2 regions of the Rothia sp. HMSC064F07 genome follow, and region 1 is predicted to be linked to the other one. Evidence: predicted binding sites of a transcription regulator. Region 1 holds the regulator's gene; the other holds the start of a gene.
The links. Region 1 encodes LexA, which represses DNA repair genes until DNA is damaged. Its sites were predicted from a motif close to TCGAACANNTGTTCGA; they were not measured.

Region 1 (11,283 bases):
GTAGCGGAGTCGCCAGAAGACAGAGACTCAGAAGACAGGCGACCGGTCACCGCCAGGGACGCAACCCAGCGGCGCATAAAATCCGCCCCCAGCTCGCCAGAGCCCACCGGGCAGAACTGCACCGCCGTCAGCGGACCGTTCTCAACCGCCGCGATATAGGCGGGCTCGGTGACAGTCCAAGTCACTGCCGGAGGGGCAATATATTCAATGCTCTGATCAAAAGCCCACTCAAAAACGCCGTGCTCAGATTTGAAGTGAGCCTCGCCCTCAAGATCCTTGAGCAGCGCACTATCGGAGGAAGAACGCAGGGTAGAAACACCGGGCACCAAGTCGCGGGTAGAAAGCTCCACGCTCTCACCGGGCCACTCCCCCATACACTGCACCTGAACCTGCCCCATCTGCGGATGCTCCACCGTAACCGAATCGAAGAGGCAGCTCAGTGCCGCACCGGCAGCCAACACCGGACGACCGCCAGCAACACGGCGACCAATCACGCGCTCAGCGTCCTTAGCTTTCAGATCTTCATACGCCTCAAGAGAGCTCGCACCGCCAGTAACCACCATGCCGTCAGCCTCACGCAGCTGCTCTGGCACAGCGGTCACGATGACCTCCGCCCCCGCATCCTGAAGAAGCTTCACCAGGGCGCCACGAGTTCCGGGATCCCCTAAAACAGCAACCACAGGACGAGCGGTCTGAGCACTCTGTACAGATTCAGTTTCGACGGGTGTGGATTCAACGGGAACAGGCATCGGTGCGCTCCTATTTCATAGGCTCAAGAATTCGGCTCAAGCGCTCTAGCTTGAGAGATAGAGGATTCGGAGTCAAGACATCAACCTCATGCAGAAGCCAACCACACGCGGGTCCATGCTTAGCGCTGAGTCTGAGGAATTTCCAGACGCTGACCGGCATCAACAGAGGTGCTGGTCAACGAGTTCAACTCCATAATACGAACCACAGTATCACGGGTGTCACCTTGCGGATCCACCGCCTGAGCAATATCCCACAGGGTCTCACCGTGCTTGACCACAACGACGGTTCGACTCACCGAAGCGTTCTCCACGGAGGCAGAAGCCGCCGGACCAAAGAAGCTAATAGCGCCGAGCACAATCAGTGCCGCCAAGGTCAGCAGAGGCAGGCCCTTCAGGAAACCGCGTACAGTGCCAAGACGACGAATAGAACCGGGAACCGAGCGCAGAAGCTCGCCTCCCTTAGCCAGAAGAACACTCTTCGCTCCAGGCGCCTGAGCCACAGAAGATGTCTGAGCAGAAACGGCGGGGGTAGAAGCAGCAGAGGCAGAAACGGCGGGAGCGTGGGCGGGCTGAGCAACCTGCGCAGGACGGGGTGCATGAGCCGCACGAGAAGAGCGAACAGACTGCGAAGACGCAGGCACACGAGAACGCCCCTGCACGGTGCGGGCGGACACGGTGCTGGCGGACGCAGTGCGGGCGGGGTGAAGTACCACCAAACCTGCCGGAAGGTGTGCAGAAGTGCCACGAGAAGCAATAGGTGCTGCAGTAGTCATTGTGGTTCCTTTCTCTCAGCTCGCCCCGGGGTTACCCCGCGGGTCTAGCAATGCCGAGCGATACCCGCTCGGAGGTCCTAGTTGAGTGATAACTATGGAGTGGTGATTGTTAGGCGATAACTATTGGGTAGCTATTCTCTAGTTAGGTCAGAGCGTCGGATGCACCGGGCTGTGCTGGGTTACCCCGGAGCCCCATCCCCTGCGCTCTCTCTTCGCCAGATGCTCCCTAGAGCATCCGAGGTAGATCATGCGAAGAGAGGCAGAGGATTCGAATACATTCGAACACTCATTCACTTTCCTCTCCCGGAAGACCCCGGGTCGAATCTTCGAATATTTTTCGAACATCCACCCGCAAATCCTGAATTTCAGGAGAGATTCAAGAGTATATACGAACTCTTGTTCTAAAGTCTAGCAGAGATGTACTAAAAATTTCTTCGAGTTTCGAAGAAAAAATCTAGAATATTTGTTTGAGTTTTTCGGTGCAGTGTTCTACACTGGTGTCAAGAGACGTTCCACACGCTCCTGATGAGTCCTACTCACAGCAGGTTTCTGTACCCGTTACAGCTTGGTTCTGTATCGAATGCAGGTGCTGCTGGCTGAGTTTTATAGGGCGGAGGCGCATACTCGTTACCCGCGTATCGCTCCGGCACGGATAGAATTCCTCCACCCCCTGACGAGATAAGACCCATTTCGGCAGAACCAAAAAATTTTTAGGACACCATCAGAAAACGTGTGAAGCACCCATCCGTGCCCCGACCGGACTGTGTCTCAAACAGACTGCAGAGACCGGAATACAGAAATCGGGGCACAGACCGAAGGAAAAGAAATGGCAACAGCACCCCGTCCGGCGCTGACCGCGCGCCAGCAGAAGATTCTTGACGCGATCCGCACCGAGATTGAACAAAAGGGTTACCCGCCGTCCATGCGCCAGATTGGTGACATGGTGGGCCTTGCGTCCCTGTCCTCGGTCACTCACCAGCTCGGTCGCCTCGAGACCATGGGCTACATTCGCCGCGACCCCAAGCTCCCCCGCGCCATTGAGGTGCTGGATGAGAACGGCGTCGGCATGCACGGTAACTCCTCCTCGTCCCTGCCCGAGCTGCCGAACTTCGAAGTCGGCGATGAAGACCTCGTACCCGTTCCCCTGGTTGGACGAATTGCAGCGGGCGGTCCCATCACTGCCGAGCAGTCCGTGGAGGATGTGCTCGCTCTGCCCCGCCAGCTGGTCGGTAGCGGCAAGCTGTTCATGCTCAAGGTCAAGGGTGATTCCATGATTGACGCCGCAATCTGCGACGGCGACTGGGTGGTTGTCCGCGAGCAGCACACCGCAGACAACGGCGATATTGTTGCTGCGCTACTTGACGACGAGGCAACCGTGAAGGTGTTCCGTCAGGTCGACGGCCATACCTGGCTCATGCCGCGCAACTCCAACTACGAGCCGATTATGGGCGACCGCGCAACCGTCATGGGTAAGGTCGTCTCCGTGCTGCGCAGTCTCTAGACAGCACAGCCTCTAAAAGACATAGCCGCGAGGCTTTTAGCTCCATATAGAAATCACCCCGGTGATACGTGAATGTTCACGTATCACCGGGGTGATTTCTATATTTCCGAAGCGGATATCTCCAAAGCGAAAGAGGCGGCGTAGCCAGGGATGAATCTTGCCCGAGCTAACGCTCAATACTCGCCGAAAGACGAGCCAACGCGCCGGTCACCGCAGCCTTATTCTGCGTCGACCACATCGGCGGCATCGCCTTCATCAAGAAACCGCCGTAGCGTTTAGTCGCCACGCGAGAATCCAGCACAGCCACCACGCCGCGGTCAGACACCGAACGGATCAGGCGACCCGCGCCCTGCGCCATACGAATCGCCGCGTGGTGAGCAGAAACCGCCATAAAGCCGTTACCGCGATGACGGTTCACCGCCTCCGTACGAGCCTGCGCAATCGGGTCATCCGGGCGGGGGAACGGGATGCGGTCCATCACCACCAGGCGGCAAGAGTCACCGGGAACGTCCACGCCCTGCCACAGGCTCATCGTTCCGAACAGGCATGAGTCAACGTCCTCGCTGAACTCCTCCACCAGAGCCTTGAGCGAAGACTCACCCTGCAGAAGAATGTTCAGGTCGCTGTGCTCACGCATGTACTCGGCGGCACGCTCAGCGGCACGCTTCGAGGAGAACAGGCCCAGGGCACCGCCCTCCGACGCCTCGCACAGCTCACGCAGACGATCCAGCTGGCCCTCGTGCACACCGAATCCCGGAGGCTTCAAATCCCCGGCAACGTACATGATGCCCTGTTTGCGGTAGTCGAAAGGCGAACCTACGTCGATGCTCGTCCAGCGCGGCGCGCCCTCGCCCTGCAGTCCCAGGGCACCGGCGGCAACGTCGAAAGAGTCACCCACCGTCAGGGTCGCACTCGTCAAAATCACGGTGCGGTCAGCGAACAGGCCATCACGTAGCTGTAGGCCAACACTCAAGGGGGCGATGTTTAGGGTCGCCGGGTCGGTATCGGAAGCAGCCACATAGCGGCCATTCTCCCAACCGCCCTGACGAGAAATCCACAGCACGTCCTGCTCGCCCGAAGCCTCCAGAATGCGGCTACTCATATCGTGCACCTCAGAGACACGCGAGCGCGCCATCTGCAGGCCGGCGTCAACATCCTGACCGTCCGGCTTCGTATCGGACAGGGCGGTGCGGGCAGCATCATTGACCGCAGAAATAGCGGTCAAAAGGCGACCGTCCAGGCCCTTCAGCAGGCCTTCGGCAAGACCCTCGAACGCGGTCTCCAAGGTGCCGGCAGCCATTTCCAGTGCGCCGGAATCAGCCTTCGAATGCTTCTTTACGCTACGCGCCGCACGGCGAACCATCGCAACCGTCAAAGAACCAGACACGGCACCGGTCACGCGGTCCACCAGCTCATGAGCCTCATCAATAATGACCGTCTCATGTTCGGGCAGAACCTTCATGCCCTCGAAAGCGTTAATCGCCAGCAGGGCGTGGTTCGTGATGACGATATCAGCTTCAGCGGCACGGCTACGCGCCATCTCGCTAAAGCACTCTTCCACCAGCGGGCAGCGGCGGCCCAGACACTCGGCGGCGCTCACCGATACCTGAGCCCATGCGCGGTCAGAGACGCCGGGCTTCAGCTCGTCACGGTCGCCGGTCTCCGTGCGGTCGGCCCACTCGCGCAGGCGCACCACTTCCTCACCCACGCGGGAGGTCGAAGAAGGCATGTCAAAGAGAGCATCCGGCTCGTCTTCCGGGTAGCCGCCCTCCAGCTTGTGCAGGCAGAGGTAGTTATTGCGGCCCTTGAGCAGAGCCACCTGCGCCTGCGATTCAGGGCGCGGCTCCAGCGCTTGTAGAAGACGCGGAATATCGCGGTTCACGATCTGCGCCTGCAGGGCAAGGGTCGCCGTCGCAACCACAATCGGCTGGTCCGACTCCCCCACCCGCGCCAGGGCAGGAACCAGGTAGCCCAGGGACTTACCGGTACCGGTACCCGCCTGGACCAGCAGGTGACGCTGCAGTTCAAGAGCCTGCGCCACATGCGCCGCCATGGTGCGCTGACCGGCACGATTCTGACCGCCAGTGGCGGCAACCGCCTCATCCAGCAGGGTCAGGGCGTCCTTCGCACCGGGCAGGGTCTCAAGCTCCTGCCCGGTAAATCGGGTGCCGTCGGTTGCCGATCCGGGCAAAGTTTCCGGGGCGTTTTTGGGCGCGTTGATGCTCTCGGTCACGCTCATCCGCTCCTAGAGAGCCTCAGAGTTAGAGGGCTGTTCGGAAACAGAAGCGGTCGCTTCAGCCAGGGCGTGTGCCTCCGCAAGTTCCTCTTCCAAGACCTCCAGCAGGTCGCCCTCCAGCACATACTCGGACAGTTCGGAGGCGACATCCTCACGAACCAGCGCCACCACGAAGGTGCCGTCCGATACGAAATCGGTGCTCTTAATTTCGGCGTCCCACTCGTGCAGGCGCGAAATAATCTCACCGTGCGAGTACGGAATCAGCAGCTTCACCTCAATGGAGGGGCGCGGAATGGTGTCCGCAATCTTCTGCTTCAGCTCCTCAATACCCTCACCGGTACGCGCCGAAACAATCACGTGCTCCGGCTCGCGCTGGCGCATACGCTCCAGCACGAACGGGTCGGCGGCATCCGCCTTATTCAGCACAATGATCTCGGGGATATGGCGGGCGTCGACCTCCGCGATGACCTCGCGGACAGCACGAATCTGCCCCTCCGGGTCCGGGTGCGAAGCATCCACCACGTGCAGGATAACGTCAGCGTCAGCGACCTCTTCCAGGGTGGAGCGGAACGCCTCCACCAGCTGGGTCGGCAGCGAACGCACGAAACCCACCGTGTCAGAGAGGGTGTAGCCGATACCGTCCGGAGTCTGAGCCTTACGGACGGTCGGGTCCAGGGTCGCAAACAGCGCGTTCTCCACGAGCACGCCGGCGTCGGTCAGGCGGTTCAGCAGGGAGGACTTACCCGCGTTCGTGTACCCGGCGATAGCCACCGAAGGCACGCGGTTACGGCGACGGTTCAGACGCTTCGTCTCACGCGCCGGCGCCATCGCAGCAATCTCACGCTTAAGCTTCGCCATGCGAGCGCGCAGGCGGCGGCGGTCCATCTCAATCTTGGTTTCACCGGGACCACGCGAACCGATACCCTCACCGGCTGCGGCGCGGCCACCCGCCTGACGGGACAGGGAGGCACCCCAACCACGCAGACGCGGCAGCATGTACTCCAGCTGAGCCAGCTCAACCTGCGCCTTACCCTCGCGGGACTTAGCGTGCTGAGCGAAAATGTCGAGAATCAGGGCGGTGCGGTCAATGACCTTGACCTTCACGATATCTTCGAGGGCACGACGCTGCGAGGGAGCCAGTTCGGAGTCGACAATGACGGTGTCGGCGCCGGTCGCCTCGACAATGTCCTTGAGTTCCAGCGCCTTACCGGAGCCGAGGAAGGTGCCGGGGTCCGGCTTGAGGCGGCGCTGAACCAGGCCGTCCAGAACCTCGGAACCTGCGGTTTCAGCCAGTGCCGCGAGCTCACGCAGGGAGTTCTCTGCGTCCTCTACGGTGCCTTCAGTCCACAGGCCAGCCAGCACCACGCGCTCCAGGCGCAGCTGGCGGTACTCGACCTCGGTGACGTCTTCAAGTTCGGTGGAGAGGTTCGCGATACGGCGCAGTGCGCGGCGCTCAGCGAGATCTTCCTGGTCACCGTCATATTCGGAGTGCCCGCGCTGAACGTCAGAAATTTCGCGCGCACGAGTATCCAGCACACGGCGGCTATTGTTGCCGTGGGTGCTGGAAGAATTATCGCTGTGATGCGCGGTACCGGCGGCGTCATACGTCGTGACAGAGGCGGCCGCCTGGGAGCGGCCCAGAACGCGGTCTACGGTGCGGCGTAGCTGCTCATCGCTGGGCAGCTTTTCGGTATCAGATACGGGGGTGTTCTTAGAATTCATACGACTCTAATTCTACCGCCGTTGCCCGCATCGGGTAGGGGGTTCGGTCGCCTGTGCGCTCAGGGCGTGCAAGCTGCTGACCTGCCCCGTGCATTCTCTGCCCGTGTGCGGCGGGTTCTTGCCCTACCGGTACACTGGATAGCATGAGCGAGCAGCATTATTTCTCTGAAACCCCCGAGACCGAGTTCAAGCCCCGCCCCGTGCAGGTGGAGCTTGCCGGCCGCAAGGTCACCGTCACCACAGCTAACGGCATTTTCAGCCCCTCCGGCATTGATAAGGGCACCGCTATTTTGCTGCAGGAAGCACCCGACCCGCAGGGCGAACGCATGCTCGACATCGGCTGTGGGTGGGGACCCATCACCCTGACTTTGGCGATGCTCGCCCCGCAGGCGCAGGTGCACGCGGTGGATGTGAACTCCCGCTCCATTAGCCTGACCGAACGCAACGCCGCCGCTCTCGGCCTGTCCAACGTCACCGTGGGAACCCCCGAATCGGTTGACCCCGAACTGCGTTTTGACACCATCTGGTCGAACCCGCCGATTCGCGTGGGCAAGGAGGTTCTGCACGAGATTCTGCTGACCTGGCTACCTCGCCTGGCACCCGGTGGTGACGCCTACCTGGTGGTTCAGAAGAACCTGGGCTCCGACTCGTTGCAGAAGTGGATGGACGCGCAGCTTGAGGAGCTGCACCCCGGCGAGTTTGAGGTGTCGCGCTATGCGACCTCGAAGGGCTTCCGTATTCTGCAGGTGCACCGCTACGAGGACTAAAACCTCTGGCGCTAAATCCTGCGCTAAATCCTCTAGCGCTAATTGCTTAAAATATAAAAGCGGCAGGTGTTTTCTGAATGTGTTATCAGAAAACATCCGCCGCTTTTCTCTATAAAATCTCTGTTCTAAAACAGCACGTTATCGCAGCACGACGGTCGCAACCATCTGCGCCGGACCAGCCAGAACAACGTGCTCCAGGTCGTCCGGGCCCAGCACGAAAGTCACCGCGAGGGTACCGCCGGGCACATGCACCAGCCACTCATCCGGTGCTTCCTCACCGCCCCAGAAACGGGTCGCCGCAGCCGCCGCACACGCACCGGTACCGCACGACAGAGTCTCGCCCACGCCGCGTTCGTGCACGCGCATACGGATAGCGCCCACCTGTGCGCCGCTCTCAATGTCCAGGTCGACCGGCACCACAAACTCAACGTTCGTACCATTGACCGGGGCGGGGTTCACCTGAGGCAGGCTGTGCAGGTCCAGGCCGTCCAGCTTACCGTCAGAGCCGAGCATCACCACGGTGTGTGGGTTACCCATCGAAATGGACAGGCCAGCACGCGGAGTCTTCAGGCCGCGAGCAGACACCAGGCAGTCCTCGCCACCCTCGCGGGCAGCCTCACCGTGAATGAAGCTCCACGGACCCATATCAATCGCGTAACCCTCTTCGGTGCGCGCCACAGTCTTCACACCGGCACGGGTACCAATCTTGACGGTCTCGCCCACCTCAAGCTCAATCAGGCCCTCAGTGCGCAGGTACTCCACGAACGCGCGCACACCGTTGCCGCACATTTCAGCGATAGAGCCGTCACCGTTGCGGTAGTCCATGAACCAGACAGCGTCCGGGTGCTCCTCGAGCAGCTTCTGACCCGCGCGGGAGGCGGTGCTGCGGGCAGCACGAATGAAGCCGTCCGCGCCAATGCCGAAGTGTCGGTCGCAGGCGCGGGCTACCAGCTCGGGGGTGAGAGCAATTTCTGCGTTCTCGTCCGTCAGAAAGATGAAGTCGTTACCGGTGCCGTGACCCTTGGTGAGGGTCAGGCCTGCCAGCTCGCCCCAGGTGGAAGGGTTCTCGCTCATATGCTGTCCTTAAGGTTGGTGACCTGTCCGTTTATGATTTTACCGCGCCAGATGGTGATTCAGGCATTCTTCCTCAGAAACGCTTCTGCGGCTCCCGGTTTACTTGATGAGTTCATCATGTTCACCGAAAGCCGCAGAAATAGGCGGGATACTTTACCGGTTTATGAAGATGCCGCTACGGTGCCTGCGGGACGATTACGGCGAATGCGCAGAAGCTGGCGGTCCTTCAAAGCCAGTGCCGGCTTCTCAACATACAGCCAAGACAGCCACGCCAGACCAATAGTAATTGCGAAGGTAAGGATGGCGTTCAGAATCCAGCCCAGAGACGCACTACCAAAAATTATCAGTAGAATCTGCACAGGGAAAGCGTAGATATAAACGCCGTAAGAGATATCGTTCTTACTGCACCAACGGGTTTTAATAGCTGCGCTCAATGCCAAAACCCCGTAAGTAGCAGGCAAAGCCATATAACCCGTCATTTCACTTTCCCAGAAGAAAGTTGCTACAAAGCTGATAAAGGTTAAGGCAATTCCCAGAGAAGCGCTATACACAATTCGCTTGCCCCACACGTAGAAGAGGGTCCCGGCAAAGAAATACATGCCAAGACGGAGAGAATTGTTCACAAAGCTATCGGGGGTATAGCCAGTGAAGTGGAAAAATTGAAATACACCAAAAAACATCACAAAGATGCTTGGCACTAACCACTTCGAACTTTTTCGGATGAACGAAATATAAAAAATAGGAATCAACGCAAGGTATGCAAGGAACTCATATTGGAGAGTCCAAGTAGATCCATTCCAAATACCTGACCACGGGATTCCCGTAGGCCCACCCAAAAAAGTAATCTGCCTAGTTTGCAAATCAAAGTTTCGAAGGACATATCCAGCCGCACTCTTAAAAGAGAAGGGGTCAGATGCATGACCGGTAGCAACTGAAATCGGTCCACAAACGAAGACAACGAAGAGTAGAGACACCCAGTAACCCGGAAAAATCCTGAGGGCGCGACGCTTCAAATACCCAACCACTGTACCCCTCTGGGCGCTGTGCGCAATGAGAAAACCAGAGATACAGAAAAAGAGGTTAACGGCCCAATGCCCCAACGAATCAATGTAAATGGGAGCAGGAATACCTAGTATTCCAGCGTTGTATTTAATAAGCGGCGCTGAGTGGGCGACAATAACGGAGCTTGCAAGAACGAAGCGAATAAAGTTCAGTGAATTCGTTCCGCCTAGAATGGCATCGTAGAGGGAACGCGGAGTGGATTCTGCCGCGGACAGAGTGGCAGAATTTTTTGTATGTGATGTGAGTGACATATTTCCTCTATGGTTGAGTCGAATATGTCCCCCAGAGTAACCCAACTTCCCCGAATTTAGTACTTCTGTTTGCTTATTTTTGCAAAATTGTAGCCAACGCCTCATCAGCAAGGGTGGGTGAGAGCGCATCCAGCCAGTGCACGCGCGGATCCGCACGGAACCAGGTCAGCTGGCGGCGCGCAAACTGGCGGGTCGCAATGGTTGTATCCTCAATCGCCTGCTCCACGCTGTAGTCCGCATCCTCAAGGGCGCGAGCGAACTGCGCGTAACCAATCGCGCGGGAGGCAGTCTTACCCTCCTGCAGTCCCTGCTCGTTCAGGGTACGAATCTCATCGAGCAGACCCTGCTCGTGCATCAGCTCCACGCGGCGGTGCAGACGCTCGTGCAGCAGGGCACGATCCATATCCAGACCAATCTGAATACTCTCCGTCACGTACTCGCGCACCGGCATGAACGCCGAGAACGGGCGGCCCGTCACCTCGAACACCTCCAGGGCTCGAATAATGCGGCGCTCATCCTTCACGCGCGCCGCCGACTCCGGGTCGACCTCCGCCAGGCGGGCGTGCAGAACACCAATACCCTCGGTACGCGCTTGCTCCTCCAGGCGCTCACGCACCCGCGCATCCGTGCCGGGAAACTCCAACCTATCCAGGGCGGCACGCACATACAGGCCGGAACCACCCACCAGAATCGGGTAGCAGCCACGGCCGCGAATCTGCTCAATCAGCTCACGGCTACGCTCCTGAAACTCCGCCACGGACGCCTCATCCCGCACGTCCATAATGTCCAGCAGGTGGTGCGGAACGCCGCGCATCTCCTCCGCGGTGACCTTCGCGGTACCAATATCCATACCCCGGTAGAACTGCATAGAATCAGCGTTAATGCACTCACCGTTCAGGCGCAGAGCCAGCTCAATGGCGAGCGCGCTCTTACCGGTGCCGGTCGGGCCCACAATAGCGATAACGGGCAGAGTTTCGGAGATAGTCATGCGCCCCATTCTACCGGTTCCCTCACCCCCACTCGCGGTGGCGGCAAGAGCCCGAAGAACAGGGCGCATGATTCGTTATAGGTTTTAGGGGCGCAGACCGATGGTCGGCATGCCCAGACCCACCGGCGCACCGGGCACCTGGGTGGTGCCGGTACCGCAA
Region 2 (11,283 bases), on a different contig from region 1:
AAAGAGCAATTTTCTGGTAACCATCACCCAACAGGGGCACCCTGCGCTTCACCTCGCTGACCCCTCAAAACCCACGTAAAACCCTAAAATTCACGTAAAAGTTCAAAGTTTCTATGTGTTTGTCAGTGTGTAACCATGCAAACACACCACGCCCCCACTCGAGGTGCTGCACGCAGCTCCCAGCAACGACTCCAAGCCGCCCACCGGGGGCTTTATCAATGCAAAAAAGTACTCCGCATGTGCCTTAAAAACACATGCGGAGTGCATATATATTCACCTATAGCTACCGCGGGTGCGCCCCGCAGCAGGTATCGGTAGCCCCCCCCAGCGTGGGTTCACGTGGGTTCAATAGCGATTACTCACAGAGCTACCGGATAGCTACAGGGCGCCCGCCTCCGAGCAGACATTCACCAGCTCACCAATGCCCTCAATGCGGGTGCGCACCGTCTGCCCCGGCTTCAACCACTGACGCGGATGCAGCGATAAACCAACCCCGGCGGGAGTACCCGTCGCCACCAGGTCACCCGGCTCCAGGGTCATAAACCGCGAAATATAGGACAGCAGCTGCGCCGGAGTGAACACCATATCCGCCGTCGTGCCGCGCTGACGCACCACACCATCCACCTCACAGACCAGCTCCAGACCGGCAACCGGGTCAACCTCATCGGGGCTCACAATCACCGGACCAAACGGAGTCATCGCATCCCAGTTCTTACCCTGGAACCACTCCGAGGAACGACCCTGCCAGTCACGCACCGACACATCATTCATGACCGTGTACCCCATCAGAGCCTCAAGTGCCTGCTCCTCCGTGGCATTACGCAGGCGAGCGCCCACGACCAGGCACAGCTCAACCTCCCAGTCGACCTTCGTGCTGCCGGTGCCGTCGGCGGCGGGCATGCGGATCTGCTCGCCGGGGCCAATCAGCGCGTTCGGGAACTTCGCGAACAGCGCCGGATGCTCAGGCACCTCAAGGTTCATTTCCGCGGCATGGTCGCGGTAGTTCAGGCCGGCGCACACAATCTTGCCGGGCTTATCCAGCGGGCGAATAAAGGGTAGGGAGTTCCACAGCTCCTCGCCGTGACCCATGACGGTCGCGCCGTTCTCCTTCAGGATCGCCACGGCGTTCTTCGGGTCGCCAAAGTTCAGCCGGAACCGGCTGTAGAAATTCAGTAGCGGGCTAAGCTTCGCCGGAAGCTCGTACACGGTCTCTTCGAAGAAGCAGACCGCGCGGCTGCCCTTCGAGTCTTTAATCTGTGCCCAACGCATGGATGCTCCTTCGCTTCAGGTGGGGGTAAAAACGGAATAAAAGTTTAGGGGTGGGGTTTAGGCCGCTGGGAGCAGACCCGATAGTCGCTCCGTCAGATGGGTAGCCTAGTGAAAACCGTTTTGGGCGTACACCTCAACGATGGCGTCTTCCAGGTCTTCCATGAGCAGGGCGGGGTTTGCATCCTGCGCCGCGCCAACCGTAGCGGGGTCCAGGTCCATGCCGAGGGCACGGTACACATCCGCGGTGACCGCCCGCAGCGGCGCAGAGTCGGAGACCACGATGCCGGTGCTGAACCACCAGCCGCCGGTCACCACACGCTGGGCGGTGCCGACCAGTTTAATGCGGCCACCACCTGCGGAGGCGGGAAGCTGCGCGTGCACCGAATACTCGCCGGGGCAGTACTCCCCCGGAATCTCGCCCATGCGCGCATCCACACCGACCTCGCGGAGCGCCTGCGCGTACATGGAACCGAAGAGTTCGTAACGTAGGGTGTTACCGCTGCGGGCGTCGGAGGCGGGCTGAAAATGGTCCACGACCAGGCACCCCTGATGGTAGGCGGCGGCGTGCCCGCCGACCTTGCGCACCAACACTTCAAAACCGTGCTTGGCGCACGCCGCGGAGGCCTCCGCGAAGCCGGGGTTCAGTTCGTCACGGCGGCCGAACGCGACCGTCGGGTTCGGCTGATACATGCGTAGGGTTGCTTCACGCTGCCCGCTTGCCACCTCGCGGAGCATCTGCAGCGTCTGGTCGTGGTGAATGAGGATATCGCCGGATTCGGGGCCGGTCTCTCGAATAATCTGCACGTTCCTATTTTACGGTTACGCCCGCCACAGCTCCTACGTCTCCCCACAATGGAAAACGCCCACCCGGGTAGCTAAAACCTAGTAATCCCCCTCCCCCTCCGCTAGGGTAGAAGAAAATCCTAAAGCACCTTGGAGGATGCCGTGCATCAGGACCAGCACATCACCGCCCAAACCACCGCGCTACCCAGCGTCAGCGCTGAACAGCCCACCAACCCGGCGCTGACCGAGCCGCAGCCGCTCGGCGCGTTCCCTGACGGTTTCCTCTTCGGAGGCGCCACCGCCGCCAACCAGTTCGAGGGCGCCTGGAACGAAGACGGCAAGGGCCCCAGCCTGCAGGATGTGCTGCCCGCCGGCGGCCTGTACCCGCGCACCGCGGAACCCACCGAGAACAACCTCAAGCTGGAGGGCATTGACTTCTACCACCGCTACCGCGAAGACATCGCCCTGCTCGCGGAGATGGGTTTCAAGGTCTTCCGTTTCTCCATCGCCTGGTCGCGTATCTTCCCCCGCGGCGACGAAGAAACCCCGAACGAGGCGGGCCTCGCCTTCTACGACCGCGTGCTCGACGAGCTCGAAAAGCACGGCATGGAACCGCTCATCACCCTCAGCCACTACGAAACCCCGTTGCACCTGGTGGAGCAGTACAACGGCTGGACCAGCCGCGAACTCATCGGCTTCTACGAACGCTACGCCCGCACCGTGTTCGCCCGCTACGGCAAGCGTGTGAAGTACTGGCTGACCTTCAACGAAATCAACTCGATGCTGCACCTGCCGTTCATGTCCGGCGGCATTAACACCCCGGCGGATCAGCTCAGCGACGCCGACCTGTACCAGGCGATGCACCACGAGCTGGTCGCCTCCGCACGCGCCACCGCTGCGGCACGCGAACTGGCGCCCGGCGCCCAGGTCGGTTGCATGATTCTTGCCATGCCCACCTACCCGCTCACCCCCGACCCCGCCGACGTACTCGCCGCCATGCAGACGGAACAGGCGAACTTCGCATTCGGTGACGTACACGTGCGCGGCGCATACCCCGGCTACTTCCTGCGTGCCCTGCGTGAGAAGGGCGTGGAACTGAACATCACCGAGCAGGACCGCGAGGACCTGAAGAACACCGTGGATTTCGTGTCGTTCAGCTACTACATGTCCACCTGCGCGACCGGCGACCCGGCACGAGGCGAACGCGGCGAGGGCAACATCCTCGGCGGCGTGGTGAACCCGAACCTGCCCGCCAGCGAATGGGGCTGGCAGATCGACCCGATCGGCCTGCGCGTGGTCCTCAACCAGTATTGGGACCGCTGGCAGAAGCCGCTGTTCATCGTGGAGAACGGCCTGGGCGCCCGCGACGAGCTGGTCGAGGTGAACGGTGAGCTCACCGTGGAGGATGACTACCGCATCGACTACCTGCGCCAGCACCTGCACGCGGTACGCGAGGCGATTGAGGACGGCGTGAACGTGCTCGGCTACACCACCTGGGGTTGCATCGACATGATTAGCGCCTCCACCGCGCAGATGTCCAAGCGCTACGGGTTCATCTACGTGGACCGCAACGACGACGGCACCGGTACCCTGGCGCGTTACCGTAAGAAGTCCTTCCACTGGTACCGCGAGGTGATTGCCAGCAACGGCGCGGAGCTGTAACTGGTAAGGCTCTAGACGTTGTTCCTTATGCGGCGACCCTAGACGCTGAATCCCGCGAAAATCCCGGCACGCTGAATCCCGCGCGGCTAACACGCGAAACTCAGCAGCAAAAATCCCCCGAGACTCCGAATCTCGGGGGCTTTCTACATGTCGTTATGCCTAGCGCGGGCGGCTCTAGTCTGTAGGCAAATCTAATCCATGGGTAGGTCATTCAGGCTGGTGGACACGTACTCCCACCAGGTCGGCACCAACCCGGCATTCATCGCAACCCTCTGCGACAGCATGTGCGACGGGCTCGTACCGTAGAACGGCAGGTACCCTTCCGCCAGGGTCAGGCGTGCGGCATCTCGCACCAGGGCGCTCGCAATACCCGCGCCGCGGAAGGCGGGCAGCACATCAATGCCAATCTGACGCATAATCGGCGAATCGTCACTCAGGCCAACCATAGCGATAGGGTCTGCGAGCGCGGGGCTCTCCCCTGCCGCGGGTGCATCAGGTGTATCCTCTTCCACCGGGTATGCGGCAAGCACCAGCACGTCCGGGCGGGTCACGCTAAAGCCCAGCGCGTTCGAGTAGCGCTTATCCCCGCGGAAGCGCTCAAACTGCTCAGCGTCCAGCAGCTCCACGCGCAGACGGGTTACGCGCGCCTCGGTGTCCTCCGGGTCGGCCTCAAGCGCCCCCGCGGAGGCGTTCGCCTCCCTGCGGATGGTGCGCTCGCCGGTGATTTCGGCAAGCAACGCAGCCTTTAGCTCGGCGGGGTCAACGCGGCGCATCATGCCCACACCGGGCACGGCGCACTTGACCTCCTGCGCCTGCACACCCTCAGGTACGACCGAGTTCAGCAGGGCGCGGCCGGGCGTGTAGTAGATGCTCGTGCCGCTGACCTGCTGGGTGTAGGGGGTGAGCAGTTCGTTGAGCTGGCGTAGCTGCGCGTAGTCGCCGAGCCAGTTCGACTGGTCGCCGAGCATGTAGTCGATGGCCTTGTCCAGCACGCGCGGATGTTTGGCGCAGAGAATGCCGATGCTCGCGTAGTTGGCGACGCGCAACTCCCAGATATCGTCGTTGCGGCGGCGTGCGGCGCCCATCTTCTCGGAGGGAGGCTGCACGGTGGCGAGTAGCGGCAGGCTCTCGGCTTCCGGGTAGTCGCGTAGCTCTTCGAGGGCGCGGCTAATCGAGCCGGGTGCCTGGCAGAAGTCCGCCTCCAGCTGGGTGTGCAGGATGTGCCGCGCACGGTCCGCAGTGGTCACAGCACCACGATTCACGGCATCACGGTTCACAGCGCCACGGGTTGCTTGAGCTCCCCGCGTGGGTTCGGTTCCTTGAGTATCAGTCACGTAGGTTTCCTCTAGGGCAAGTTTTTGACTAGTTCAGGATCTCAGCAAGGAACGCGCCGGTGTGCGAGCCCTTCACCTGAGCCACCTGTTCCGGGGTGCCCTCGGCGATGACGGTACCGCCGCCGCTACCGCCTTCGGGGCCCATATCGATAATCCAGTCGGCGCACTTGACCACGTCCAGGTTGTGCTCGATGGTGATGACGCTATTGCCCTTGTCGACCAGCGATTGCAGCACGGCGAGCAGCTTGCGGATGTCCTCAAAGTGCAGGCCGGTGGTCGGCTCGTCCAGCACGTAGATGGAGCGGCCGTTGGAGCGCTTCTGCAGTTCAGTTGCGAGCTTCACGCGCTGCGCTTCACCGCCGGAGAGGGTGGTTGCGGGCTGGCCCAGGCGAATGTAGCCCAGGCCCACATCCACGAGGGTGTTCAGGTGGCGCGCAATCGGGGTGAATGCGGCGAAGAACTCTGCTGCCTCCTCCACGGGCATTTCGAGTACGTCGGCAATGGTCTTGCCCTTGTAGTGCACTTCGAGGGTTTCGCGGTTGTAGCGCTTGCCGTGGCAGGTTTCGCAGGGCACGTACACGTCCGGCAGGAAGTTCATTTCAATCTTCAGGGTGCCGTCGCCGGAGCAGTCCTCGCAGCGGCCGCCCTTGACGTTGAAGGAGAATCGACCCGGGGTGTAGCCGCGCATTTTCGCTTCGCTGGTCTCTGCGAACAGCTTGCGGATGTGGTCGAACACGCCGGTGTAGGTGGCGGGGTTCGAACGCGGGGTACGACCGATGGGCGACTGGTCCACGTGAATGACCTTGTCCAGATGTTCCAGGCCGTCGATACTCTTGTGGCGACCGGGTACCTGCTTGGCGCCGTTGAGCTTGTTCGCCAGGGAGGTGTACAGAATGTCGTTGACGAGGGTGGATTTACCCGATCCGGACACGCCGGTCACCGCGGTGAACACGCCCAGCGGGAAGGAGACGGTCACGTTCTTGAGGTTGTTTTCGCGGGCGCCGCGCACGGTCAGCTGGCGTTCCTTGTCCACGGGTCGGCGGGAGGCGGGCACCTCAATGCTGCGGCGGCCAGCCATGTAGTCGCCGGTAATGGACTTGGTGTTCTTCAGCAGCTCCTCAAAGCTGCCGGAGTGCACGATTTCGCCGCCGTGCTCGCCGGCGCCGGGTCCCACATCCACGATCCAGTCGGCTTCGCGCATGGTGTCTTCGTCGTGCTCAACCACAATAAGGGTGTTGCCCATATCGCGCAGCTTGGTGAGAGTCTCAATGAGGCGGCGGTTATCGCGCTGGTGCAGACCGATGGAGGGCTCGTCGAGCACGTAAAGCACGCCGACCAGGCCGGAACCAATCTGGGTTGCGAGGCGGATGCGCTGCGCCTCACCGCCGGAGAGCGTACCGGCAGAGCGTGAGAGGGTCAGGTAGTCCAGGCCCACGTCCAGCAGGAACTGCAGGCGCGCATCAATTTCCTTGAGGACCTGCTCGCCAATCTTGGCTTCGCGGGGGCTGAGCTGCAGACCGCGCACGAAGGCGAGCGCGTCAGCCAGGGACAGGTCAGTAATGTCTGCGATGGACTGGCCGCCGACCTTCACGCCGAGGATGGTCGGGTTCAGGCGCGCGCCACCGCAGGAGGGGCAGGCAACCTGGCGCATGTACTGTTCGTAGCGGTCGCGGGCGAAGTCCGATTCGGTTTCTTCGTGCTTGCGCTTGATGTACGCCTTCACGCCTTCGAATCCGGAGGTGTAACGACGTTCGCGGCCGAATCGGTTACGGTAGGACACCTCAACCTTGTAGTCCTTGCCGTCCAGGATGGCGGCGCGGGTCTTGGCGGGTAGGTCCTTGAAGGGGGTGTTCAGGTCGAAGCCGAGCTCCTCCCCCAGGCCTGCGAGCAGGCGCAGCCAGTATTCGGTGGTTGCTTTGCCCTGCGACCAGGGGGCGATAGCGCCCTCGCCGAGGGTCAGGTCGGGGTTGGGTACGAGCAGTTCGGTGTCTACTTCCAGGCGCGAGCCGATACCGTCGCAGGCGGTACATGCGCCGAACGGCGAGTTGAAGGAGAAGGCGCGCGGCTCGATGGTGTCGATCTGCAGCGGGTGATTATTGGGGCAGGCGAGGTTTTCACTGAAGGAGCGGGTGCGTTCGGGGTCGTCCTGCTCGCGGTCCACGAAGTCGATGAGCACGCGGCCGTCGGCGAGCTTGAGCGCGGTTTCGATGGAATCGGTCAGGCGCTGATGGATACCGTCCTTAATGACGATGCGGTCGACGACCACCTCGATGGTGTGCTTGTACTGCTTGGCGAGCTTGGGCGGGTCGGAGAGCTGCACGGTTTCGCCGTCCACACGGGCACGCGAGTACCCCTGGGTGAGCAGATCCTTGAAGAGGTCTACGAACTCGCCCTTACGTGCGCTGACGACGGGTGCGAGGATCTGCAGGCGGGTGCGTTCGGGGTACTCCTGCAGAATATCCACAATCTGCTGCGGGGTCTGCTGGGTGATTTCTTCGCCGCATTCGGGGCAGTGCGGGTGGCCGATGCGCGCCCAGAGCAGACGCATGTAGTCGTAGATTTCGGTGATGGTACCGACGGTTGAGCGCGGGTTCTTGGAGGTGGACTTCTGGTCGATAGACACCGCCGGGGAGAGGCCCTCGATGAAGTCTACGTCGGGCTTGTCGACCTGTCCGAGGAACATACGCGCGTAGGAGGACAGCGACTCGACGTAGCGGCGCTGACCTTCCGCAAAGATGGTGTCGAAGGCGAGGGAGGACTTACCGGAGCCGGAGAGGCCGGTGAAGACGACCATCGCATCACGCGGAATGGTGAGGTCTACGTTCTTGAGGTTGTTTTCGCGGGCACCCTGAACCCGGATGCTGGTCAGATCGTTCGCTTTGAGTGCGGTGCTACCGTGTGCCGGGCGGGGTGTCATCGAAAATCCTTTCGTCTTATCTTCGAACTTAAATTCTACACCCTCACGCCTTTCACCAGCGGGATTATGCGGCGGGTGAAGGCATGAGGGTGCAGTACTTATATGAGGTGGACTAGGAGGCGCAATTCATCAAGTGCGGCCTACCAGCCGCGGGTTCCCCACTCTTCCAGGTGGGGGCGCTCGTCGCCGAGGGTGGTAGAGCGGCCGTGGCCGGGCAGTACGATGGCGTCGTCTTCGAAGCCTCCGAAGAGTTTTTCGAGCACGTTGGAGAAGAGCTCACCGAACTGCTGCGGGGAGTCGGTCTTGCCCACGCCGCCGGGGAAGAGGGCGTCGCCGGTGAACAGCAGGGTTGCGGGAGTGCCGTCTTCCCAGGTGGTTTCGAGGGTGTAGACGATGGATCCGGGGGTGTGACCGGGCACGTGCAGGGCGCGGATGACGGTATCAGAGAGGTAGAAGTCGAAGCTTTCACCGCCGGTCAGCTCTTCTTCGACGGTGTAGTCTTCCTGCTCCTTAATAGCGGCGGCATCAGCTGCACCCGCGGAGGTCACGGCACCGGTGAGGTGGTCGAGCTCCTTAATAGCGCGGATGTGGTCCCAGTGGCCGTGGGTGACCAGGATGCCGGTCAGACCGATTGCGCGGGGCCTGATGGAGTTGAAGTCCTCTTCCTTCTCCATGACGCGCACGCGGCGTTCTTCGCCGTCTGCCAGTTCGAGCTGCGGGCAGTCGTTCAGGAGCGCGTCGAGAGTGAATGCGTAGAGTTCTTCTGCGTCGTCTGCGGGGTCGATGAGCACCTGCTCGCCGGTGGCGCGCATGGTGATGAGGTAGACGCTATTGTCCATCTCGGAGACGCTGAACGCACGGACGGTCAGTTCGGGGTTCTCAAAGATGAGGGTGGGTTCGGGGTAAGTAGTCATAGTTCCAGTGTAGGGGTTGTGACCGCACAGCATGCAGCTATGCGGTTCGCTCCCCTATCAGCGCATTCGGCGTTGAACGCGCGGGATACATGTACGGGTGCATGTGCGGGTTGTATGTATAGGATGCACAGGGAACAGATTCTGGAGCACGCTCGGTACGGATTGGGTTCAGCGCGGATTAGGTTTCGGCTGGATCCCGCCCGGCTGAGGGTTCAGTGAAATTCAAACAGCGAAATTCAAAAGTTAAACAGAGAAGCGACTGCGCATCGATACACAGTCGCTTCTCATGACACCCAGGGGTATCTATCACTCACTCAAACACAAGCAACCCGAGGACTTTGGAAATCTCACGATTACTTGATGACTCAATAGTAGCGAACTTTTTGGGGGCTGTTTTACCACCCAATTTGGTACGGAGAGCCGGATTTAGTGACCCGCACCTCATTGTAATCATTCTGTAATAAAAACAGGTGTTTTTTAGGGTATCCATACGTACCAATTTCATTTTTTTCGAGTTTTAGCGTGACTTATTTCACCCAAAATAATTTTAGAATTTCCCTCTTTTGGCACTTCGGTGCACCTTTAACTTAAGCTCCGCACTCGGCAATCCCAAAGGTTCAATACCCAGTTTTAGCCCGGTATTCTGCGGAAGTAGAGGGTTAAGGTGAAAGTATCTTCAAGTACTTGCAACTTCATAAGCGGGAAAAAATGTACTGCTCACCGTTCAAAATCTACACAATTATTCGCGCGAGGGCAAAATCAATTGGTCTGTTTTACCCCTGTAGGTACCCCCTAAAGTAGAGGTTTTATTACAAAACAATAACATCAGCCCCACTTTCAGGTTCACTGAGTGCACCCATTAAAACCCCTTTCAAAAAGCAAAATACCTAGTCAATGCCGTATTTTCACAAAATGCAAGACAGTGTGTCACTAAAAAATCAACCTCTACAGATTGTTTAATAAAACCTGACCTTCAAGCACAAATAGAGCCCAATTATTAACCAGCACGTACCAATTCCGCCCTCAAAACAGGCGCTATAGAAGCCTCAATGAAAGGTTGAAAGACCCCTCCACTAGGGGTTTCAGGATCCTTCACTCCCCCTGGTTGATGCCTGGTTGCAGCCTAGTTTCAGCCCGGGTTGTAGCCTGGCTGCAACCTAGTTTCACTCTATTTTCAAGAGCTCCGCTCCCCCGCCCTCAAGCGTTGCGCACCTCGTATTCGCCCCTCATGCTTCCATATATCTGGGGCAGAGCCACTCCACAAAAGCGCCACAGGCTACAGCAAAGGCGGCGCCTCTCCCCCGCTGTGGGGAAGGAGCGCCGCCTCCACTAGCTATAAATCAGCTGGAACAGCCGCCTTAGGACAGGCCGATCATCACGCCGTTCTCGTCGAAGCCGATGCGCTCAGCTGCGGGGCTCTTGCTCAGACCCGGCATAGTGCGCATGGTGCCGCAGATAGCGTAGACGTAGCCAGCACCTGCAGCCAGGCGAACCTCGCGCACGGGCAGAGTCCAGCCGGTCGGTGCGCCCTTCAGAGTTGCATCCGAAGAGATGGACAGGTGGGTCTTCGCGATAACCACGGGCAGGTGCGAGTAGCCCAGCTCAGCGAAACGCTTCAGCTGCTTAGCGGCAGCGGGAGCAATCGAAATGCCGTCCGCGCCGTAGACCTTGGTCGCAACCTTCTCAATCTTGGTCTCGATGGAGTCCTCAAGATCGTAGGTGTACTTCAGATCCGAAACGTCGTCACATGCCTCAGCAACCACGTCTGCCAGGTCGGTGGTGCCCTTACCGCCCTCAGCCACACCGCGGTGGATAGCGACGCGAGCACCGGCTTCCTCAGCGATACGGCGGATGGTCTCGTGCTCGGACTCGAAGTCGGTCGGGAAGGCGTTGATTGCCACGACCGGCTGAACACCGAAGTTGCGCACAATCTCGATGTGCTTCTTCAGGTTCTCTGCGCCCTTCTCCACGTCGGAGGGGCTTTCCTGCAGCATGCCTTCGGGCAGGGGCTTGCCCGGAACGATCTTGTACAGGCCGGAGTGGGACTTCAGGGAGCGCACGGTTACGACGAGCACTGCTGCGTCCGGCTTCAGGCCGGAGACGCGGCACTTGACGTTGAAGAAACGCTCCGCACCCATATCGGCACCGAAGCCAGCCTCGGTAATCACGTAGTCGGAGTACTCCAGACCAACGTAGTCGGCGACCACGGAGGAGTTACCGGTTGCGATGTTGCCGAAGGGGCCCGCGTGAATCAGTGCGGGGGTGTGCTCCAGGGTCTGCAGCAGGTTCGGGTTGATTGCGTCTGCCAGGATGACGGACATTGCGCCGTCAGCCTTCAGGTCGGCTGCGGTGACGGGCTCGCCGTCGTAGTTCAGTCCGATCACGATCTTTGCCAGGCGCTCGC

Region 2: a site for LexA is predicted at 7,988-8,003, ahead of uvrA (excinuclease ABC subunit UvrA). Genes of this name have one in related genera too.

The regions. Positions count from the first base shown of each region.
Region 1 is NZ_KV831921.1:263,287-274,569, reverse strand. Features, by position in the region: gene HMPREF2712_RS01775 (type 1 glutamine amidotransferase family protein) at 1-749, opposite strand, end outside; gene HMPREF2712_RS08890 (LysM peptidoglycan-binding domain-containing protein) at 869-1,522, opposite strand; gene lexA (transcriptional repressor LexA) at 2,349-3,023, shown strand; gene HMPREF2712_RS01760 (ATP-dependent DNA helicase) at 3,190-5,262, opposite strand; gene hflX (GTPase HflX) at 5,269-6,981, opposite strand; gene HMPREF2712_RS01750 (class I SAM-dependent methyltransferase) at 7,125-7,748, shown strand; gene dapF (diaminopimelate epimerase) at 7,887-8,822, opposite strand; gene HMPREF2712_RS01740 (acyltransferase family protein) at 8,984-10,135, opposite strand; gene miaA (tRNA (adenosine(37)-N6)-dimethylallyltransferase MiaA) at 10,209-11,123, opposite strand; gene miaB (tRNA (N6-isopentenyl adenosine(37)-C2)-methylthiotransferase MiaB) at 11,208-11,283, opposite strand, start outside.
Region 2 is NZ_KV831926.1:1,053,028-1,064,310, reverse strand. Features, by position in the region: gene HMPREF2712_RS06710 (fumarylacetoacetate hydrolase family protein) at 379-1,269, opposite strand; gene HMPREF2712_RS06705 (lipoate--protein ligase family protein) at 1,375-2,073, opposite strand; gene HMPREF2712_RS06700 (glycoside hydrolase family 1 protein) at 2,215-3,714, shown strand; gene HMPREF2712_RS06695 (GNAT family N-acetyltransferase) at 3,906-5,048, opposite strand; gene uvrA (excinuclease ABC subunit UvrA) at 5,077-7,965, opposite strand; gene HMPREF2712_RS06685 (MBL fold metallo-hydrolase) at 8,106-8,879, opposite strand; gene HMPREF2712_RS06680 (formate--tetrahydrofolate ligase) at 10,238-11,283, opposite strand, start outside.